One region of the Cellulomonas sp. P24 genome, then DNA from elsewhere that is predicted to be linked to it. Evidence: predicted binding sites of a transcription regulator. Region 1 holds the regulator's gene; each other region holds the start of a gene.

Region 1 (5,808 bases):
CCCGATCTCCGGCTCCGGCTCGACGACGTGCTCGCGGACCTCGAGGTGCACGCCCGTCGCGTCGACCGCGAGCACCACACCGCGGAGCCGCACGCCCGCCCCGTCGACGACGTCCACGCGCTCACCGGGAGCGCGTCGCTGCACGACGCCGGCGTGCCGGCCCTCGGCACCGTCGAGCAGGTACGTCGACCCGACCGTCGCGCCGTGCAGCGACCCCTGCTCGGCGAGGAACACCGGCGCGCTCATGCCGTTCCCGTCACGTCGACTGCCAGGTCACGCTCAACGCCCGCTGAGCTTGTCGCGCAGCTTGGCGAACACCCCCGGGTGCACCGCCGAGAGCCGCCCTTCCGGCCGCTGCTCCCCACGCAGCTCCGCGAGACGGCGCAGCAGCTCGACCTGCTCCTCGTCCTCCGGGGCGGGCACCTGCACCTCGATGTGCACGTCGAGGTCGCCCCGTCCGCCGGTGTGCAGGTGCCCGACGCCCAGCCCCTTGAGCGTGATGACCTGACCCGGCTGCGTGCCCGGTCGCAGGTCGATCTCCTGCATCCCGTCCAGGGTGTCCAGCTCGAGCACGGTGCCGAGCGCCGCCGCCGTCATGGGCACCTCGAGCGTGCAGTGCAGGTCGTCGCCGCGCCGCACGAACGTCTCGTGGTTGCGCTCGCGGACCTCGAGGTAGACGTCGCCGGCCGGCCCACCTGCCGGGCCCACCTCGCCCTGCCCCGTGAGCTTGATCCGGGTCCCCGTGTCGACGCCTGCCGGGACGTCGACGGAGAGCGTGCGACGGCTGCGGACCCGGCCCTCGCCCGCGCACTCGGTGCAGGGCTCCGGGATCACGGTGCCGAATCCGTGGCACGCGGCGCACGGGGCGGAGGTCATGACCTGGCCGAGGAACGACCGGGCGACCCGCTGCACCGATCCTCGCCCGCCGCACACGTCACAGGTGCGCGGCGAGCTCCCGGGTCGGCAGCACGAGCCCTCGCACGTCGGGCACAGCACCGCGGTGTCGACCTGGAGCTCGCGGTGCGCACCGAAGGCCGCCTCGGCGAGGTCGATGTCGAGCCGGAGCAGGGCGTCCTGGCCGCGACGTGCGCGCGGGATCGGGCCGCGCTGACCGGCCGACTGCGCCGCACCGAAGAACGTCTCGAAGATGTCCTGGAAGCCGAAGCCACCGCCCATGCCGCCACCAGGTGCGGACGGGTCGGCCCCCATGTCGTAGGCCTGCCGCTTCTCCGGGTTGGAGAGCACCTCGTAGGCACGCGAGACGTCCTTGAACCGGTCCTCGGTCTGCATGCCCTCGCCCGCGACGTCCGGGTGGAGCTCACGCGCGAGCTTGCGGTAGGCCTTCTTGATCTGGTCGGTGCTCGCGTCGCGCGGCACGCCGAGGATCTGGTAGTAGTCGCTCACTGATCACTTCCTGCAGGGGACATGGGTGGACCGGCGGCGGCCGGCGGAGGTCACGGGAGTGCGGCTCACCCGGCGAGGACCCGGGAGAGGTACCGGGCGACCGCACGGACGGATGCGATCGTGCCCGGGTAGTCCATGCGCAGCGGGCCGATCGACCCGATCCGCGCGAGGCTGGCGTCGTCTCCGCCGTACCCGCTCGTCACGAAGCTGGTCTCGACCAGCCCTTCGTGGTGCGTCTCGCGCCCGATCCGCACGGACACGCTCGCGGCGTCGTCGGCCATCTCGCTGAGCAGCCGGAGCAGCACGACCTGCTCCTCGAGGGCCTCGAGGACCGGGCCGAGCGTGTGCGTGAAGTCGTGCGCACCGGTCCGGGCGAGGTTCGCCGTGCCGGCGAGCACCAGACGCTCCTCGCTCTCCTCGGCGAGCGTCTCCTCGACGACCTGGACCACGGCCCGGACCAGCGCCTGGTCCGTGCTCGGGAACGCCTCCGCGAGCTCGCCGAGCGGGACGACGAGCTCGGAGAGCCGCCGGCCCGTCGCGACGACGTTGAGGCGTACCCGCAGCAGCGCGACGGTCTCCTCGGAGAGCGCAGGGGCGATCGTCGTGAGGTCCAGGGTGCGCTGCTCGACGCGGCCGGTGTCGGTGATGATGACGACCAGGAGCCGGTGCTCGCCGAGGTCGACGAGCTCGAGGTGACGCAGGGCCGACCGGCGGAGCGACGGGTACTGGACGACGGCGACCTGCTGGGTGAGCTGCGCGAGCAGGCGCACGGCACGGTCGACCACGTCGTCGAGGTCCACCGCTTCCTCGAGGAACGACTGGATGGCCCGCTTCTCCGGGCTCGACATCGCCTTGACGGTTGCGAGCCGGTCGACGAACAGCCGGTACCCACGATCCGTCGGCACGCGACCGGCCGACGTGTGGGGCTGGACGATGTAGCCCCCTTCCTCGAGGGCAGCCATGTCGTTGCGGATCGTCGCCGACGAGACCCCGAGGGAGTGCCGTTCCACGAGTGCGCGCGAGCCGACGGGTTCACGCGTGACCACGTAGTCCTCGACGATCGCGCGCAGCACGTCGAGCCTGCGGTCGTCGCTCACCGTGACCTCCCTGCGTCGTGTCGGTGTCGCGCCGGGTGATCTGCCCGGTGCGGCGGTCGTGTTCGGTCGCTCGCCTTCCTCGCCTCCCGGTGGCACTCCGGGGTGGCGAGTGCCAATTCTACGCGGCCGAGCCGCGCGTGTCGGGGACGACGCCCGCACACCGCCTCCTCGGTGAACGCCGGTGCGCGTCCTAGGCTTCCCGGGTGACGTCCCGACCCCCTGCCTCGACGCGCCCGGACCGTCCCGACCGCTACGGCTCCGACGTGCTGTCGACGCCCACGACGGGCCATCGGACGGCGCGCCGCTCGGTGCCGACACCGGCCGAGCAGGGCCTGGTGGTCGAGGAGGTCACGACCGGCTGGGTCGGTGCGGTGACCCGCGTCGAGAAGTCGGGCGGTCTTCACGTCGTCGTCCTCGAGGACCGGCGCGGACGCACCCGCACGTTCCCGCTCGGACCGGGCTTCTGGGTGGACGGCGCACCCGTCGAGCTCACGCCGCCGCGGCCGGTGCCGGCGCCGTCGGCGCCCACCCGGACCGCGTCGGGGTCACGTGCGGTCGCCGGGGCACGCGCACGCGTCGCCCGTGGGTCACGCATCTGGGTCGAGGGCAAGCACGACGCCGAGCTCGTGGAGAAGGTGTGGGGCGACGACCTGCGGATCGAGGGCGTGGTGGTCGAGCTGCTCGACGGTGTCGACAACCTGCCGGACGCGGTGCGGGACTTCGCACCCGAGCCCGGCCGTCGCCTCGGCGTGCTGGTCGACCACCTCGTGCCCGGGAGCAAGGAGAGTCGCATCGCTGAGGCGGTCATGCGCGCCGCGCCTCGCGGGACGGTCGTCGTGCTGGGGCACCCGTATGTCGACGTGTGGCAGGCCGTCCGGCCGGAACGCCTCGGGCTCTCCGGCTGGCCGACGATCGAGCGTGGCGTCGAGTGGAAGCACGGCATCCTCCGCGAGCTCGGCTGGCCGGCCGCGGATCAGGCGGACGTCGCACGGGCCTGGCAACGGATCCTGGGATCCGTGCGGTCCTACGCGGACCTCGAGCCGTCGCTCCTCGGGCGGGTCGAGGAGCTGATCGACTTCGTCACCGCTCCCTGACCGGCGCCGAGCGGCCTCCGGTCAGAGCCGCATCGCGGCACGACGGTTCCGGTTGGCCCATGCGTGCACCAGGGCGCCGAGCAGCGGTGCCGACGCCGAGCGGATCACGTACGTCACGCGACCGCCGTAGCCCGGGTACGCGACCGACATCGTGACCCGGGACTCGGTGGCGTCGACCGAGGCGATCGTCCAGAGCGGCAGCTCCTCGGGAGGCCGTCCGGTGCCGGGCTCGTGGACCCAGATGCGGTGCGTCGTCAACCGGTGCCCCTCGCCGTCCCACAGCACCTGCTCGACGGCCGGCACCGCCACCTGCCCGATCGGCTCCCGGCTGCGGTACGTCCCGGTGACGACGTCCGCGGACCACAGGACCCCGTCCCACCAGCGGAGCTGCCAGTCACCGGACGGGTCGGGGTACCACCCGGCGCTCACGCCGTGGAGGTACCCCGACCCGGGGTGGGGCGACGGCCCCTGCGTCATGCGTGTGCTGCTCTCGGTTCAGGACGCCTCCGTCAGGGGGCGACGGGCTCGCCGAGCATGCGGCGGTACATGTAGGCCGTCGCGATCATCGTGAGCGGGAACGCGATCAGCTGGCCGACACCGCAGACCAGCGCACCGATGGCCTGCACGACGTAGACGGCAAGGAAGAGCACGACGACCGTCCCGAGGTTCTTGTTGACCAACGAGAAGCTCGACTTGATCGCCTCGACCGCGCCCTGCTGCTTGTCGAGGACGAAGTACAGGGCGAACTGGGCGAAGAACGCGAACACGATGCCCGGGAGGACGCACAGCACCACTCCGACACCGGTGCCGAGGCCGATCAGCAGCGACGCCCCGATGACTCCCCCGAGGTTGTCGAACTGGAAGAAGGTCTTGAACTCGAGCGGCCGGCCGTACGTGATGTGCAGGGCGCCGCGGACCATCCCGGCCTGGGCCAAATACCCGAGAAGGATGATCACGATGTAGAAGACGATCGACCCGAAGCCGAAGCCGGCACCGAACATCCCCGACGAGCTGCCGTACGGGTCGTTGTTCGCTGCCGTCACCGCTGACGCGATGAGCGCGAAGTAGAACGCGCCACCGATGACGGCGATCACCGCACCGTAGACGAGCACCGCCAGGAGGATCGGCCCGACGTTCGCGGTGAACTTGGTCCAGCCGTAGTTGAACGCCTCACCGATACCGACCGCCTGCGGGCCGCCGGGGGCACCGTAGGGCTGAGGTGCCGGCGGCATCGCTCCGGGGGGACCGTAGCCACCACCAGGGGGCGGCGGGTAGCTGCCCGCGGGCGGAGGGGGGTACGCGCCAGGCGGCGGAGGGTACGCCCCGGGCGGCGGGACTGCACCCGCAGGAGGCTGCTGAGGCTCGTTCTCGTCGCGCGGCGTGCCGCCCGGTCCGTTCTCGGTCATGGTCATCCTTCGGTCCGATCGCAGGTGACTCCGGTCGAACCACCCGCACCGCTGACAGAGAATCGAAATGTGGAGGTCGTGTCAAGGACCTGCGTATGAGCAGGCTGTGTCCCACCTAGTCGGTGAGGGCCCGGACCACCGCATCGGCCAGGAGCCGCCCTCGACGGGTGAGGAGCACGCGACGCCCCTGGCCGTCCGCGCCGAGTGCCGCGCCACCGTCGACGAGCCCGTCCGCCACCAGGGCGGCGACGCCCCGCCGGGACTCGGGCCCGAGCTCGCCGAGCGGCAGACCGCCGCTGAGCCGGACGCCGAGCATCACCCGTTCGAGCCGGGCGGAGTCGTCGTCGAGCACCTCACGACCGGCCGCCGGGCTCAGCCCGTCCGCGAGCCGCGCCGCGTACGCACGCGGGTGCTTGACGTTCCACCAGCGCACCCCGCCGACGTGGCTGTGGGCACCGGGTCCGACACCCCACCAGTCCGCGCCCCGCCAGTAGGCGAGGTTGTGCCGGCACGCGTGCGCCGTCGTCCGCGCCCAGTTGCTGACCTCGTACCAGTGCAGACCCGCGTCGGCGAGCAGGTCGTCGGCGATCTCGTACTTGAGGGCCTGGTCGTCCTCGGTGGGCAGGGTGAGCTCCCCCGGCGCACCTGGGTAGCCATCCGGGTGCCCGGCTCGACGACCAGCGCATACGCAGACACGTGGTCGACCCCGGTCGCGAGTGCCGCCTCGACGCTCGCACGCCAGTCGTCCACCGACTCCCCCGGCGTGCCGTAGATCAGGTCGAGGGACACCGCAAGACCGACGTCCCG
Region 2 (5,808 bases), 430 kb from region 1:
CGTGGCCAGGGTCGCGAGCGCGTCGGTGAGCTGGATCTCGTCGTGACGGCCGGGCGCGGTGTGCTCGAGCACCTCGAACACGGCCGGGTGGAGCACGTACCGCCCGATCACGGCCAGGTTGCTCGGCGCCTCGGCCCGGGCCGGCTTCTCGACCAGCCCGGTGACCCGGACCTCGCGATACTGCGTGCCGTCGCCGTCCGGGACCGGTGCGACGGCTGCGCAGCCGTACAGGTGGATCTGGTCGGGGTCGACCTCGAGGAGCGCGATGACCGAGCCGCCGGTGCGTTCCTGGAGGGCGATCATCGCCGGGAGCAGCGGGTCGCGGGAGTCGATGAGGTCGTCGCCGAGCAGCACCGCGAACGACTGGTCGCCCACGTGGTGCTTGGCGCAGAGCACGGCGTGCCCGAGCCCCTTCGGCTGGCCCTGCCGCACGTAGTGGACGTCCGCGAGGTCGGTCGACGCCCGGACCGCAGCCAGCCGCTCGAGATCTCCCTTCTTCTCGAGCGCGGCCTCGAGCTCGGGCGCGGCGTCGAAGTGGTCGGCGAGCGTGCGCTTCGAGCGACCGGTGATCATGAGCACGTCGTCGAGACCGGCGGACACGGCTTCCTCGACCACGTACTGGATCGCCGGCTTGTCGACGACCGGGAGCATCTCCTTGGGGGTCGACTTCGTGGCGGGGAGGAATCGGGTACCGAGTCCTGCGGCGGGGATGACTGCCTTGTGGATGGTCATCTGCGAAGGCTAACGAAGCCGCTCCTGATCCGCTCAGGGACGCCCTGTGAGGGGCCTGCGGACACGCATGCGGGACGCCGATGCGCGAGCACGCCGATTTCTTTGCGAGACTGTGACCATGCCCGCAGATGTGCAGCCCTACCCCAGCCCGGTCGAGATCCACGATCCTGAGGACGCCAAGGACTGGCTCCGCCGGGGCATCCGGAGCACCCGGGCCGAGCGGTCGGGTCGTCGCCGCGAGCAGGCTGCCGAGGCCCTGGCCGACGTCCTGGAGACGATCCCCGAGGTCAGGTACGCGCGCTGCGCAGCGGTGTACGTCGCCCGCGAGAGCGAACCGGGGACCCTCCCGATCCTCGATCGGATGGCCGCGCGCGGGGTCCGCGTGCTGCTGCCCGTCCTCGGCAGCGGTCTCCAGCGGGACTGGGCGGAGTACGTGGGCCCGGAGGACCTCCAGCAGCGCTCGCCCGGACGTCCGCCCGAGCCCGGGGGCCCCGGGCTCGGACCCGAGGCGCTGGCCGACGCGGACGTCATCATCGTCCCGGCGCTCGCGGTGGACACCTCGGGCGCGCGCCTCGGTCAGGGCGGCGGCTGGTACGACCGTGCCCTGGAGCATGCGCGCGACGGTGTGCTCGTGATCGCGCTGACGTTCCCCGAAGAGGTCTACGAGGCCGGGACGCGACCACTCCCGCACGAGTCGCACGACCGCCATGTCGACGCCGTCGCCACGCCCGACGGCTGGCAGCGGCTCAGGAGGCGGGACGCAGCGTGAGCTGCTGATCGGCCGCCGCCGTCTGCGCGGCCGGGGTGAACGGCCAGGGGAACGTCCGTCCGTCGGCCCAGGCCTGGAACTGGTCGGTGTAGTGGACGCTCCCCGGGTGGCCGGAGGTTCCGGTCAGGGTGACCCACGTCGAACGGTCGAGGTCCTTGAGGTCGACCACCATGCGCATCGACGGTGCCGACGTGACGGTGAACGACCCGCTCGCGGCGTCCCACGCGGTGGCGTCGACGATCGACCCGCTGCCCGGCACCGCGAGCGGCGTCGGGTTGACGAGGCGACGGATCAGGCCGGGGACGCTCGGTCCACCGAGCACGGGGTGCTGGGGCGCCGCCGTGTGGAGCAGGCCCCAGGACCAGTCCTTCGGGTCCTTGCCGAGAGACGCCGTGAGCTCGAGACGTGCGGAGATGAGCGCCCGGGCGAGGATCTCGTCCCGGCCCTCGACCACACCCACCGTGCTGTGGTCGTCCCAGTACGGGTCGTTCGGTCGCTCCAGGAGGCCGCGGACGACCTCCAGCCAGCGGCTGCCGCCCGTCGGGCGGTACGCGTCCGGCACCTCGTCCCAGAAGGTCAGCTCGAGGACCTTCGCCCATACCGCTGAGAAGTACATCGCGGCCGCCGAGTCCGTGCCGGACCGCATGTCCCACGTGCGCAGGAGCTTCTGACCGTCGGCGTCGAACGCCGTCGGCAGGGAGATCTTGAGCAGCGCCGGCACGAGCATCTGCGCGTACGGGTTGAGGTCGTCGAGCTGCATCGCGCTGGTCTGCGCGGTCGTGATCTTGGTCCCGGCGGCGATGCTCTCGGTCAGCAGGGTCCGGATCCGTTGTGCCCGGTACCCGTAGTCCCAGTCCGACGTGAGGAACGGCCCGGTACCGGCGGGGGTCACGGCCTGGTTCGCCGCGACGATGATGCCGTCCGGCGGGTTCAGCTCGGCGGGCATGTCCGCCGCGGGGACGTAGCCCTTCCAGTCGTAGGCGCTGTCCCAGCCCGGGCGCGGCCACGTGCCGTCGGACGGGACGACGCCGGGGACGGTCGCCCGGATCGGGATCCGGCCCGGCGCCTGGTACCCGATGTCGCCGGAGGTCGTCGCGAAGACGATGTTCTGGGACGGGACGTCGAACAGCGCCGCAGCGCTCTTCACACCGGCTGCGTCGGAGGCGGTGTCGAGCGCGAAGATCGCGTCCGCCGTCCGGCCCGGGGTCAGCGCGGTCCAGTCGAGGGCGACGGCGTAGCGCCCGAACGGCGCGTCCTCCGGCACCGGTGCGGAGGCCACCGTGTCGAGAGGCAGCACGTCCGACACGATCGGGCCGTGCACGGTCGAGCGAATCGTCAGGCGGACGTCCGCGCCGCCGTTCACCTTGATCGTCTCGGTGCGGACCTCGAGCGGCACCTGGGTGCCGTCACGCTGGTAGGTCGTGTCGGTGACCCGCTCGAGGAAGAAGTCCGTGACGTCGGCGCCGAGGTTCGTCAGGCCCCACGCGAGCCGGCCGTTGTGCCCGATGATCACACCCGGGAGCCCGGCGAAGGAGAACCCGCTGACGTCGAACGGGCACGCCGCCGTGACGTCGCGGCACTGCAGCGACACCTGCGCCCAGACCCCCGGTGCGGAGATCGACAGGTGCGGGTCGTTCGCGAGGATCGGTGACCCCGTCGCGGTGTGGGCCCCGGACACCACCCACGAGTTGGAGCCGACCCCGTCGCCCTTCCCGACCAGGTGCGGGACGGCGGCGAGCGCCTGCGTCGCGGACGCGATCGCGGCCTGCAGGTCCGCGGACGCGAGGTCCAGGCCCGACGTCGTCGCGTGCGCTGCCGTGGTCGCGGTCGCGGCCTCCGGGGTGATGATCGGCTGGTTGCGCTCGTACGGGTACGGCGGGAAGAGCTCGTCGACGCGGGCGACGTCGCGGACCGAGCTGTAGGTGGCCGCGCGCGCGAGCTCCTCGTCGTAGTTGCCGCGCAGGTCCCAGGCCATCGCCTTGAGCCACGCGAGCGAGTCCACGGGTGACCAGGGTTCCGGGCGCGTGACGTCCACCTGCAGCCCGAGGACGGTGTACTCGACCGCGAGGGACGCGGTGCTCCGCGAGGAGAGGTACGCGTTGACGCCGTCGGCGTAGGCCTGCAGGTACGCCCGTGTGGTGGGCGCGAGCAGGGGCAGCTCCTGCTCGGCGACCCGACGCCACCCGAAGGTGCGGATCACCTTGTCCGCCGCGAGCGCATCGGAGTTGGCCCCGACGAGCTCGGAGAGCCGACCTGCTGTGACGTGCCGCCGGTAGTCCATCTCGAAGAACCGGTCCTGCGCCTGCACGTACCCCTGCGCCCGGAAGAGGTCCTCCGGGGTGGCGGCGGTGATGTACGGGACGCCGCGGGCGTCGCGCGTCACCGTCGCGTCGGCGCTCAGCCCCGCGAGCGTCAGGCTCCCCGAGGTCTGCGGCAACGGACGCCTGATCACGATCGCCGCGGCCGCGACCGCGACCACCAGGACGAGGACGACGACGCCGGCGACGATCGCGAGGGACAGACGGAGTGCACGTCGACGGGTCACCTGGCGAGAGTATCCGTTCGGCGCAGCACGGCGGCCGACCCGCGCGGGTCGTCCTCGGCGATGCGGATCCGGCCGCCCGGCGGGGAATGCCGGGGCACCCGGGTATCGTTGGCACTCGGAGAGAAGGAGTGCCAGGCCGATCGCCCGGTGCACGAGCACCGCGCGTCCCGTCGACCTGACGCCCACCGTGCCCGTGCAAGGAGGAACCCCGTGCCCACCTACGCCTACGCGTGCACCGCCTGCGAGCACCGATTCGACGTGCAGCAGTCGTTCGCGGACGACGCCCTGACCGTGTGCCCCGAGTGCGACGGCCGCCTGCGCAAGGTCTTCGCGAGCGTCGGCGTGGTCTTCAAGGGGTCCGGCTTCTACCGCAACGACGCACGTGCAGGCGCCGTCACGGCGGGCACCACCGCGAACCCCGCGCGCAAGTCCGACGGTGCCGGGACGGGTTCGACGTCCGGCTCCGGCGACTCCGCAGGGTCGGCCGGCACGCCTGCGAGCCCGACGACGAGCGGGGCGACCTCGTCCGGCTCCAGCACGTCCGGCTCGACGACGGCCAAGGCCACCGCAGGCGCAGCAGCGAGCTGACCACAGGCACACCAAGGCCTCTGCGCACTCCACAGGGAGCCGCCTGCTGGCCGACGCGACCGTCACGCGGTCCCTAGCGTCACCGGGTGACCTCTCCTGCGCCCGCCCGTCGGCCAACCCGCCACCCCCGCCGTCTCCCGGTCCGCTGGCGCGCCCGGTTGTGGCGCGCCCGGTTCGCCCTCGCCGCACTCGCCCTCGCTGCAGCGGGCGGGATCGTCGTCGACCACCTCTCCCCGCCACCGGAGCCGAGCACGTCGGTCGTCCTCACCCGTCACGCTCTGTCGGCCGGGACGGAGCTCTCGCCCGCCGACCTCCGGGTCGTGCCGATGCCGGACGGCGCCGTGCCGGACGGTGCCCACGGCGCGGTCGACGAGCTCGCGGGTCGCACCCTCGCGATCGCCGTCCCGGCGGGCCTCCCCGTGGTCGACCCGCTGCTTGCCGACGGTGCACCCCAGGGGCCACCCGGCACCGTCGTCGTGCCGGTGCGGTTCGCCGACCTCGGGGTCCGTTCCCTGGTGCACGTCGGCGACCGGGTCGACGTGCTCGCGGCTGCCGGCACGCTCGACGGCCGAGCCGGGGTCGGCGAGCGGCTCGCACGGGGCGCGCTCGTCCTGCAGCTCGTGCCGGACGGGCGCGGCGTCACCTCGCCGAGCCTGCTCGGCACCGACGACTCCACCTCGCCTGTGGTCCTACTCGCGGTGGCCCCGGACGAGGCCACCGCGCTCGCCGGCGCCGTCGGGTGGGCGAGCCTCAGCCCGGTCTTTGTGCAATGATCCGAGGCGGCCACCAGGACCCGTCAGAAGGACACAGGATGCGCGACGCTCTCGCCGGTTTCAAGGCCTTCCTCATGCGCGGCAACATCCTCGACCTGGCCGTTGCCGTGGTCATCGGGACGGCCTTCACCGCCGTCGTCAAGGCGCTCGTGACCTTCATCATCACCCCGTTCGTCGGGATGGTCTTCGGCAAGGCGAGCCTCGCGAAGGTCTGGGACATCGGACCGATCAACAACGCGACGATCTCCGTGGGCGGGTTCCTCGACGCGGTGCTCCAGTTCCTGTTCGTCGCGACGGCCGTGTACTTCTTCATCGTGCTCCCGGTCAAGGCGATCAACGATCGTCGCGCGAAGGGGATCGAGCCGGAGGACCCGTCACCCGAACCGCCGTCGGCGGACGTC
Region 3 (5,808 bases), 1.3 Mb from region 1:
GGCGTGCGGGAGGACCTGCAGATCCACACGCACCTGTGCTACTCGGAGTTCGGCGAGATCATCGGCGCGATCGACGGTCTGGACGCGGACGTCACCTCGATCGAGGCGGCCCGCTCGAAGATGGAGATCCTCGGGGACATCGCCGGGGCGGGCTACCCGCGCGGGATCGGCCCGGGGGTCTATGACATCCACTCGCCGCGCGTGCCGTCCGAGGGCGAGGTCGAGGAGCTCCTGCGCTCGGCCGTCGGGTCGATCGACGTGCGCCAGGTGTGGGTGAACCCGGACTGCGGCCTCAAGACCCGCCGGTACGAGGAGGTCACGCCCTCGCTCGAGCACATCATCGAGGCCACCCGAGCCGTCCGCGCGACGCTCGCGTAGCCAGCCCCACCCCTCTCGCCGAGTGGAGCGAAACGCCACAGACACGCGGGCGTGTCGTGGCGTTTCGCTCCACTCGGCGGTCGGTGGGATCAGGTGGTCGGAGCGTCCTCGTGGGTGGTCGCGTTGATGGCCGCCGGGGTCGAGGCGTGCTGGATCTCGACCTTGCGGGGCTTGGCGTCCTCGGCCACCGGGATCGTCAGCGTGAGCACGCCGTCGGCGTACGTCGCCGAGATGGCGTCGAGAGCGAGACCACGTCCGAGCGTGACCTGACGGGCGTACGTGCCGCTCGGCCTCTCGTGGGCCAGCCACTGGACGTCGTCCTCGGTGCGCGGCGTGCGCTGCGCGCGGACGGTCATCGTGCGGTCCTCGACGTTGACGTCGATCGTGCCGGGGTCGGCCCCGGGCAGGTCGACGTGCATCACGAAGTGGTCACCGGCCCGGTACAGGTCCATCGGCATCACTGCCGCTGCGCTGACGCTGCCGAACATCTGGCCGACCAACCGGTCCATGTCGAAGAACGGGTCGTACCGCGTAGCCACGAACCTCACCTCCTCGTTCAGGGGCCCCGGCCCTCGGGACCCCGGCCCATCCGGTCAGGGGCCCCGACCGGGTGGCTACACCCCCATGATTAGCACTCGATGGCCCTGAGTGCCAGAGGGGTTCCGTGTTCGACGGGGCATCGTTCGCGACGGGCGAACGCGCGACCACGGGTGCGCGCGTTCCGCCACGGGCCCGCGCCCGGACAAGCGCGCCGGGGCAGACGGACCTCGGGAGAACCGATGGACCACGCCGCGACACCTTGCTGGATGCCGTCGCCCGCAGCCCCCGCAGGTGATGGGCCCGCCCGTCGAAGCCGGACCGCACCAGACTGTCCGAGCCCGTCCCGACATCGGCGCGTCACAGCAGCTCACCATGACGCGACCGCCTGGACGGTCTCGACATCGGCACCCGAGGTGCGGCCCTCGCTGTACTCTGGCGGACCGCGACACACGTGCTCGGGTGGTGGACAGGTACGAGGTATGAGCCACGAGTCGCGCGCTCCTGACCGAGAGCGCACCTTCAGATCGCTGTACGAGGCGGTCTACCCGGACCTGCTGCGATTCGTTCAGCGGCGGGGACATGCAGACCATGCCGAGGATGTCGTCGCGGACGTGTTCCTGGTCGTGTGGCGTCGCCTCGACGAGGTGCCGCGCTCCCACGATGACGCGCGGGCGTGGATCTTCGGCATCACCCGGAATGTCCTGCTCAACAACCACCGCGGCGAGCGTCGTCGCCGCGCGCTGGGCGTGCGCCTCGCTGACGCCACGACCTTCCCCACCACCGACGCGGACACCGACAGGGTCGTGAGCGCGGTGGACCTCGCCAACGCGTGGCGTCGTCTCTCCGAGATGCATCAAGAGGCTCTTGCCCTCTCTGCCTTCGAAGAGCTCAGCGCACCACAGGCCGCCGCTGTGCTCGGCATCTCGCCGGTGGCGTTCCGGCTGCGGTTGAGCCGTGCCCGGCGAGCACTCCGACTCCATCTCGATCACCTGCCACAGGCGACCGGAACGCCGGCTGCCGTCGCGGAGAGGATGACCACCCCATGAACCGCAACGACGACGTCGTCGCCACGCTGCGATCGCTGGACCCGGCGGACCGCCACGTCGATCCCACCACTGCTCGCGCCCGCGCCGACCTGCAGGCCATCCTGGCCACCGACCCGACGCCGCACGGGCGCCAACAGCCCTCGTCACCGTCCACCGCCACAGACCGACCGCGGCGTCCCGTCAGAACGGTCCGCCGGGTCGTCCTGGCCGCCGGCATGGTGGCCGCGGTCACTGCCGGCTTGGTCGTGCTGCCGTCCCTCACCGGCGGCGACCACGCCTTCGCCACCTGGACGGCGGCCCCTGCAGGCATGTCGGCGCAGGAACAGGCAGAGGCGGTCACCGACTGCCGGGGCCAGACGCACGCGGGCGACTACGCCACCGCACTTCGCAGCGCCGACCCGGTCGTCGCTGAGCGCCGAGGCGTGTGGACCACGGTGGTGCTCGCCGGCGCCGACGGGTTCTCGGCGATGTGCATCACCGACAGCACCGCGGGCCTGTTCACGAGCGGCATGATCGGCTCGATCGGAACACCTGCCGACTACGCCGCTCCCAAGCCCCGTGAGCTGGTCGCCACGGACCTCGGCACGGGCACCATGGGCGCGGGCGACATCTCCCTGATCGCCGGCGCCGCCGGTTCCGATGTCGTGGGCGTCGTCTATCACAGCCGGACGCACGGGGACGTGACCGCGACCGTGAACGGAGGGCACTTCGCGCTCTGGTTCCCCGGCGATGAGCTCATGAACGCGTCGAGCGACGGAGTCGAGCTCGCCGTGACCTACCGCGACGGCACCACGACCACCAGCCGGCTCACGCTCCGATGAAGCGGTGCGCGCTGTCCCTCCGCGCCTCCGCTGTGGCGTCCGCCCCCCGGTCCACATCGCGCGAGGGCGACCACCGACGGGACCGCGACGACTGAGCCCTGATCCGCCGGATGGGGACGCCGCTCAGCGCAACCCGGCGGTCCGGGCGACGAGGGAGTCGACGATCGGGACGTCCGCGTCGAGCCAGGGGACCGTGTGCCACTCCCCGCGGGGCAGCCACGTGAGACGGTCGTGCTCGATCAGGGGTTCAGGGGTGCCGTGGATCACCTCGGCGAACCACACGCGCATCACGTAGGTCTCGTTGAGGATCCATCCGATGTCGTCGCGGCCCGCCCCGGCAGGCGCGTGCACCTCAGCACCGAGGCGGACGGCGACGCCGAGCTCCTCGCGCAGCTCCCGGTGCAGCGCCTCCTCGGGGGTCTCGCCCGGATCGACCTTGCCGCCGGGGAACTCCCACCGTCCGGCGAGGCTCACGGGTGCCGACCGCCGGGCTGCCAGGAGGGACGTCGGTGCCGCGAGGTCGTCGACCAGCGCGGCCGCGACGACGAGCGCACGGCGGGGTCGGCGCGGCATCGGCACGTCGGAGGTCATGCGGCGATTCTCTCAGAGCCGCACGGAGGGTCGGGGCGCAGATGGTGCAGGACCGGACCGCCTGAGCGACGGGTCGACTCCACCGACGGCATCAGGCCCGACGTCAGACGGTCCGGAGGTATCCGGGGTCCGGCCGACGACGACGGGTCAGCGGAGCCCGAACGCGTGGGCGCAGGCGACCGCGTCGGCCCGGGTCGAGACGCCGAGCTTGCGGTAGACGCTGCGCACCTGCGACTTGACCGTGTTGCGGGTCACGAAGAGCCTGGAGGCGATCTCCTCGAGCGTGACGTCCTCGGTCAGGTTCGACAGCACGACGCGCTCACGGCGGGTCAGCTGCTCCGACAGGCCGGGGCGGGAGAGTTCGAGAGTGCTCACGGGGTACCTCCGAAAGGGGAAATCCGGGATCGGTCCCCCTGATGGGGAGTGCTGGCCGTTCCCATGTCTTGCTCTGTCACTGGATGAGACAGGGCACCCGGCGGTACATGACGCGAATTTCACCCGCGACTTCTCATGCGCCTCTCATCCGGCCCGTCAGACTACCCCGCTCGAACACGTCTGTGCAGGTCAGAGGCGTGCGATGGGCTGCGGGCCATCGCACGAGGTTCACTCGGACGGCCGAGTCAGGCCTCTCCGACCTGCGCCTGGTACTCGGCAGCCGTCAGCAGCGGGCCGGACTCCGTGACGTCGACCTTGACAAGCCACCCGTCGCCGTACGGGTCGGAGTTCACGAGTGCGGGGTCGTCGACGGCGGTCTGGTTGACCTCGACGACGGTGCCCGAGACCGGCGAGAACAGCTCGGAGACGGACTTCGTCGACTCGATCTCGCCGATCACCGCACCGGCCGTGACCTCGTCGCCGACGGCCGGGAGCTCGAGGTAGACGATGTCGCCGAGCGCGTCCTGCGCGGTGTCGGTGATGCCGACGGTCACGGGGGAGTCGCCGCCGACCCACTCGTGCTCGGCGGTGTACTTCAGGTTCTCCGGGAACTGCGCCATGGGGTTCTCCTCGGGCGGGTCGGTCGAGCGACGAGTGGGTCGAGCAGCAGGTTGCGACGTGCGGGTCGAGCGTGCGGTATCAGGAGCGGCGTGTCGAGAGCAGTGTGTCGAGAGCAGCGGGTCGGAAGGAGCGGGCCGAGCGGTCCGGGCCCGGTCAGTTCTTGTCGGCCCGACGGTAGAACGGAAGGGCGACCACGCGCACCGGCTCCTGGCGCCCGCGCACGTCCACCGCGAGCTCCGTCCCGACGGCGCTGACCTCGGGCGTCACGTAGGCCATCGCGACCGGGTAGCCGAGCGTGGGCGACGGCGCCCCGGACGTCACGTGCCCGACGTGCGGCGCGTCGTGCGCCGTGCCGCCGAGCACCGGGTAGCCGTGCCGCGCGGCCCGACGGCCGAGCCCCTGCAGCCCGACGAGCACGCGTGCGGGCTCGGACTGGTGCCGGGCCTCGAGGGCGGCGCGGCCGACGAACGCGACCGGTGCACCGTCGGGCCCGGTCTTGTCGAGCCGGACGACCCTGCCCAGTCCGGCGTCGTACGGGGTCGTCGTGCGGTCGAGCTCGTTCCCGTACAGCGGCATGCCGGCCTCGAGGCGCAGGCTGTCGCGTGCGGAGAGACCCGCGGGGACGAGGCCCGACGGGGCGCCGGCGGCGAGGAGGTCACGCCACAGCGCCGGGGCGAGCTCGGCGGGGACGAACAGCTCGAAGCCGTCCTCCCCGGTGTACCCGGTCCGCGCGACGAGGGCGGGGACCTCGGAGACCGTCGCGTTGGTCGAGGCGTAGTACTTGAGGTCCTTCACGGCGCCGACGTCGCGCGGCTCGGCCACCGAGACGACGATCGCCTCGGCGGCGGGCCCCTGGACCGCGATGAGCGCGGTCGTGAGCGACGCGTCGGTCAGCGTCACGTCGAAGCCGACGAACCGCTCCCGGAGCGCGGGGACGACGACGCCGACGTTCGACGCGTTCGCGACGATCATGTAGCGCTCGTCAGCGAGCCGGTAGACCACGAGGTCGTCGATGACGCCGCCGCTCTCCTCGCAGATCATCGTGTAGCGGGCCCGACCGACGGCGAGGGCCGTGAGGTTCCCGACGAGGGCGTAGTCGAGCGCGGCGGCGGCCTGCGGCCCTTCGATCTCGATCTCGCCCATGTGGGAGAGGTCGAACAGCCCCGCGGCGGTGCGCACCGCCTGGTGCTCGGCGAGGTCGCCGGTGTACCGCAGCGGCATCTGCCAGCCCGCGAACGGGGTCAGGGCGGCGCCGAGGGCGACGTGCTCGTCGTGCAGCGGGGATCGGCGGGGCGTCTCGGCCGCTTCGGTCACTCCGGTCGTGTCGGTCATGGTCGCATCCGTCCTGAGGAGGGCTGGGTCGTGAGCGGGGTGATCATGCGTCGAGGTAGGAGTCGATCGGGGGGCACGAGCACACGAGGTGCCGGTCACCCGCG

What was found. The regulator HrcA, encoded in region 1, represses chaperone genes, less so after heat shock. The targets are predictions, from matches to a motif close to TTNGCACTCGNNNNNNNCGAGTGCNAA.
Region 2: a site for HrcA is predicted at 4,155-4,181, ahead of LJB74_RS14815 (FmdB family zinc ribbon protein). Genes of this name have one in related genera too.
Region 3: a site for HrcA is predicted at 1,007-1,033, ahead of LJB74_RS10755 (Hsp20/alpha crystallin family protein). Genes of this name have one in related genera too.

What each region holds. Positions count from the first base shown of each region.
Region 1 is NZ_JAJDFX010000002.1:3,582,712-3,588,519, reverse strand. It holds gene LJB74_RS16765 (16S rRNA (uracil(1498)-N(3))-methyltransferase) at 1-246, opposite strand, end outside; gene dnaJ (molecular chaperone DnaJ) at 280-1,404, opposite strand; gene hrcA (heat-inducible transcriptional repressor HrcA) at 1,470-2,501, opposite strand; gene LJB74_RS16750 (DUF3097 domain-containing protein) at 2,705-3,595, shown strand; gene LJB74_RS16745 (DUF2510 domain-containing protein) at 3,617-4,072, opposite strand; gene LJB74_RS16740 (hypothetical protein) at 4,105-4,827, opposite strand; partial or broken gene hemW (radical SAM family heme chaperone HemW) at 5,117-5,808, opposite strand, start outside.
Region 2 is NZ_JAJDFX010000002.1:3,153,863-3,159,670, reverse strand. It holds gene LJB74_RS14830 (UTP--glucose-1-phosphate uridylyltransferase) at 1-732, opposite strand, end outside; gene LJB74_RS14825 (5-formyltetrahydrofolate cyclo-ligase) at 851-1,501, shown strand; gene LJB74_RS14820 (penicillin acylase family protein) at 1,479-4,046, opposite strand; gene LJB74_RS14815 (FmdB family zinc ribbon protein) at 4,257-4,634, shown strand; gene LJB74_RS14810 (SAF domain-containing protein) at 4,721-5,407, shown strand; gene mscL (large conductance mechanosensitive channel protein MscL) at 5,446-5,808, shown strand, end outside.
Region 3 is NZ_JAJDFX010000002.1:2,299,000-2,304,807, reverse strand. It holds gene metE (5-methyltetrahydropteroyltriglutamate--homocysteine S-methyltransferase) at 1-378, shown strand, start outside; gene LJB74_RS10755 (Hsp20/alpha crystallin family protein) at 468-917, opposite strand; gene LJB74_RS10750 (RNA polymerase sigma factor) at 1,398-1,964, shown strand; gene LJB74_RS10745 (hypothetical protein) at 1,961-2,785, shown strand; gene LJB74_RS10740 ((deoxy)nucleoside triphosphate pyrophosphohydrolase) at 2,909-3,376, opposite strand; gene LJB74_RS10735 (helix-turn-helix transcriptional regulator) at 3,524-3,751, opposite strand; gene gcvH (glycine cleavage system protein GcvH) at 3,997-4,371, opposite strand; gene gcvT (glycine cleavage system aminomethyltransferase GcvT) at 4,526-5,704, opposite strand; gene gcvP (aminomethyl-transferring glycine dehydrogenase) at 5,748-5,808, opposite strand, start outside.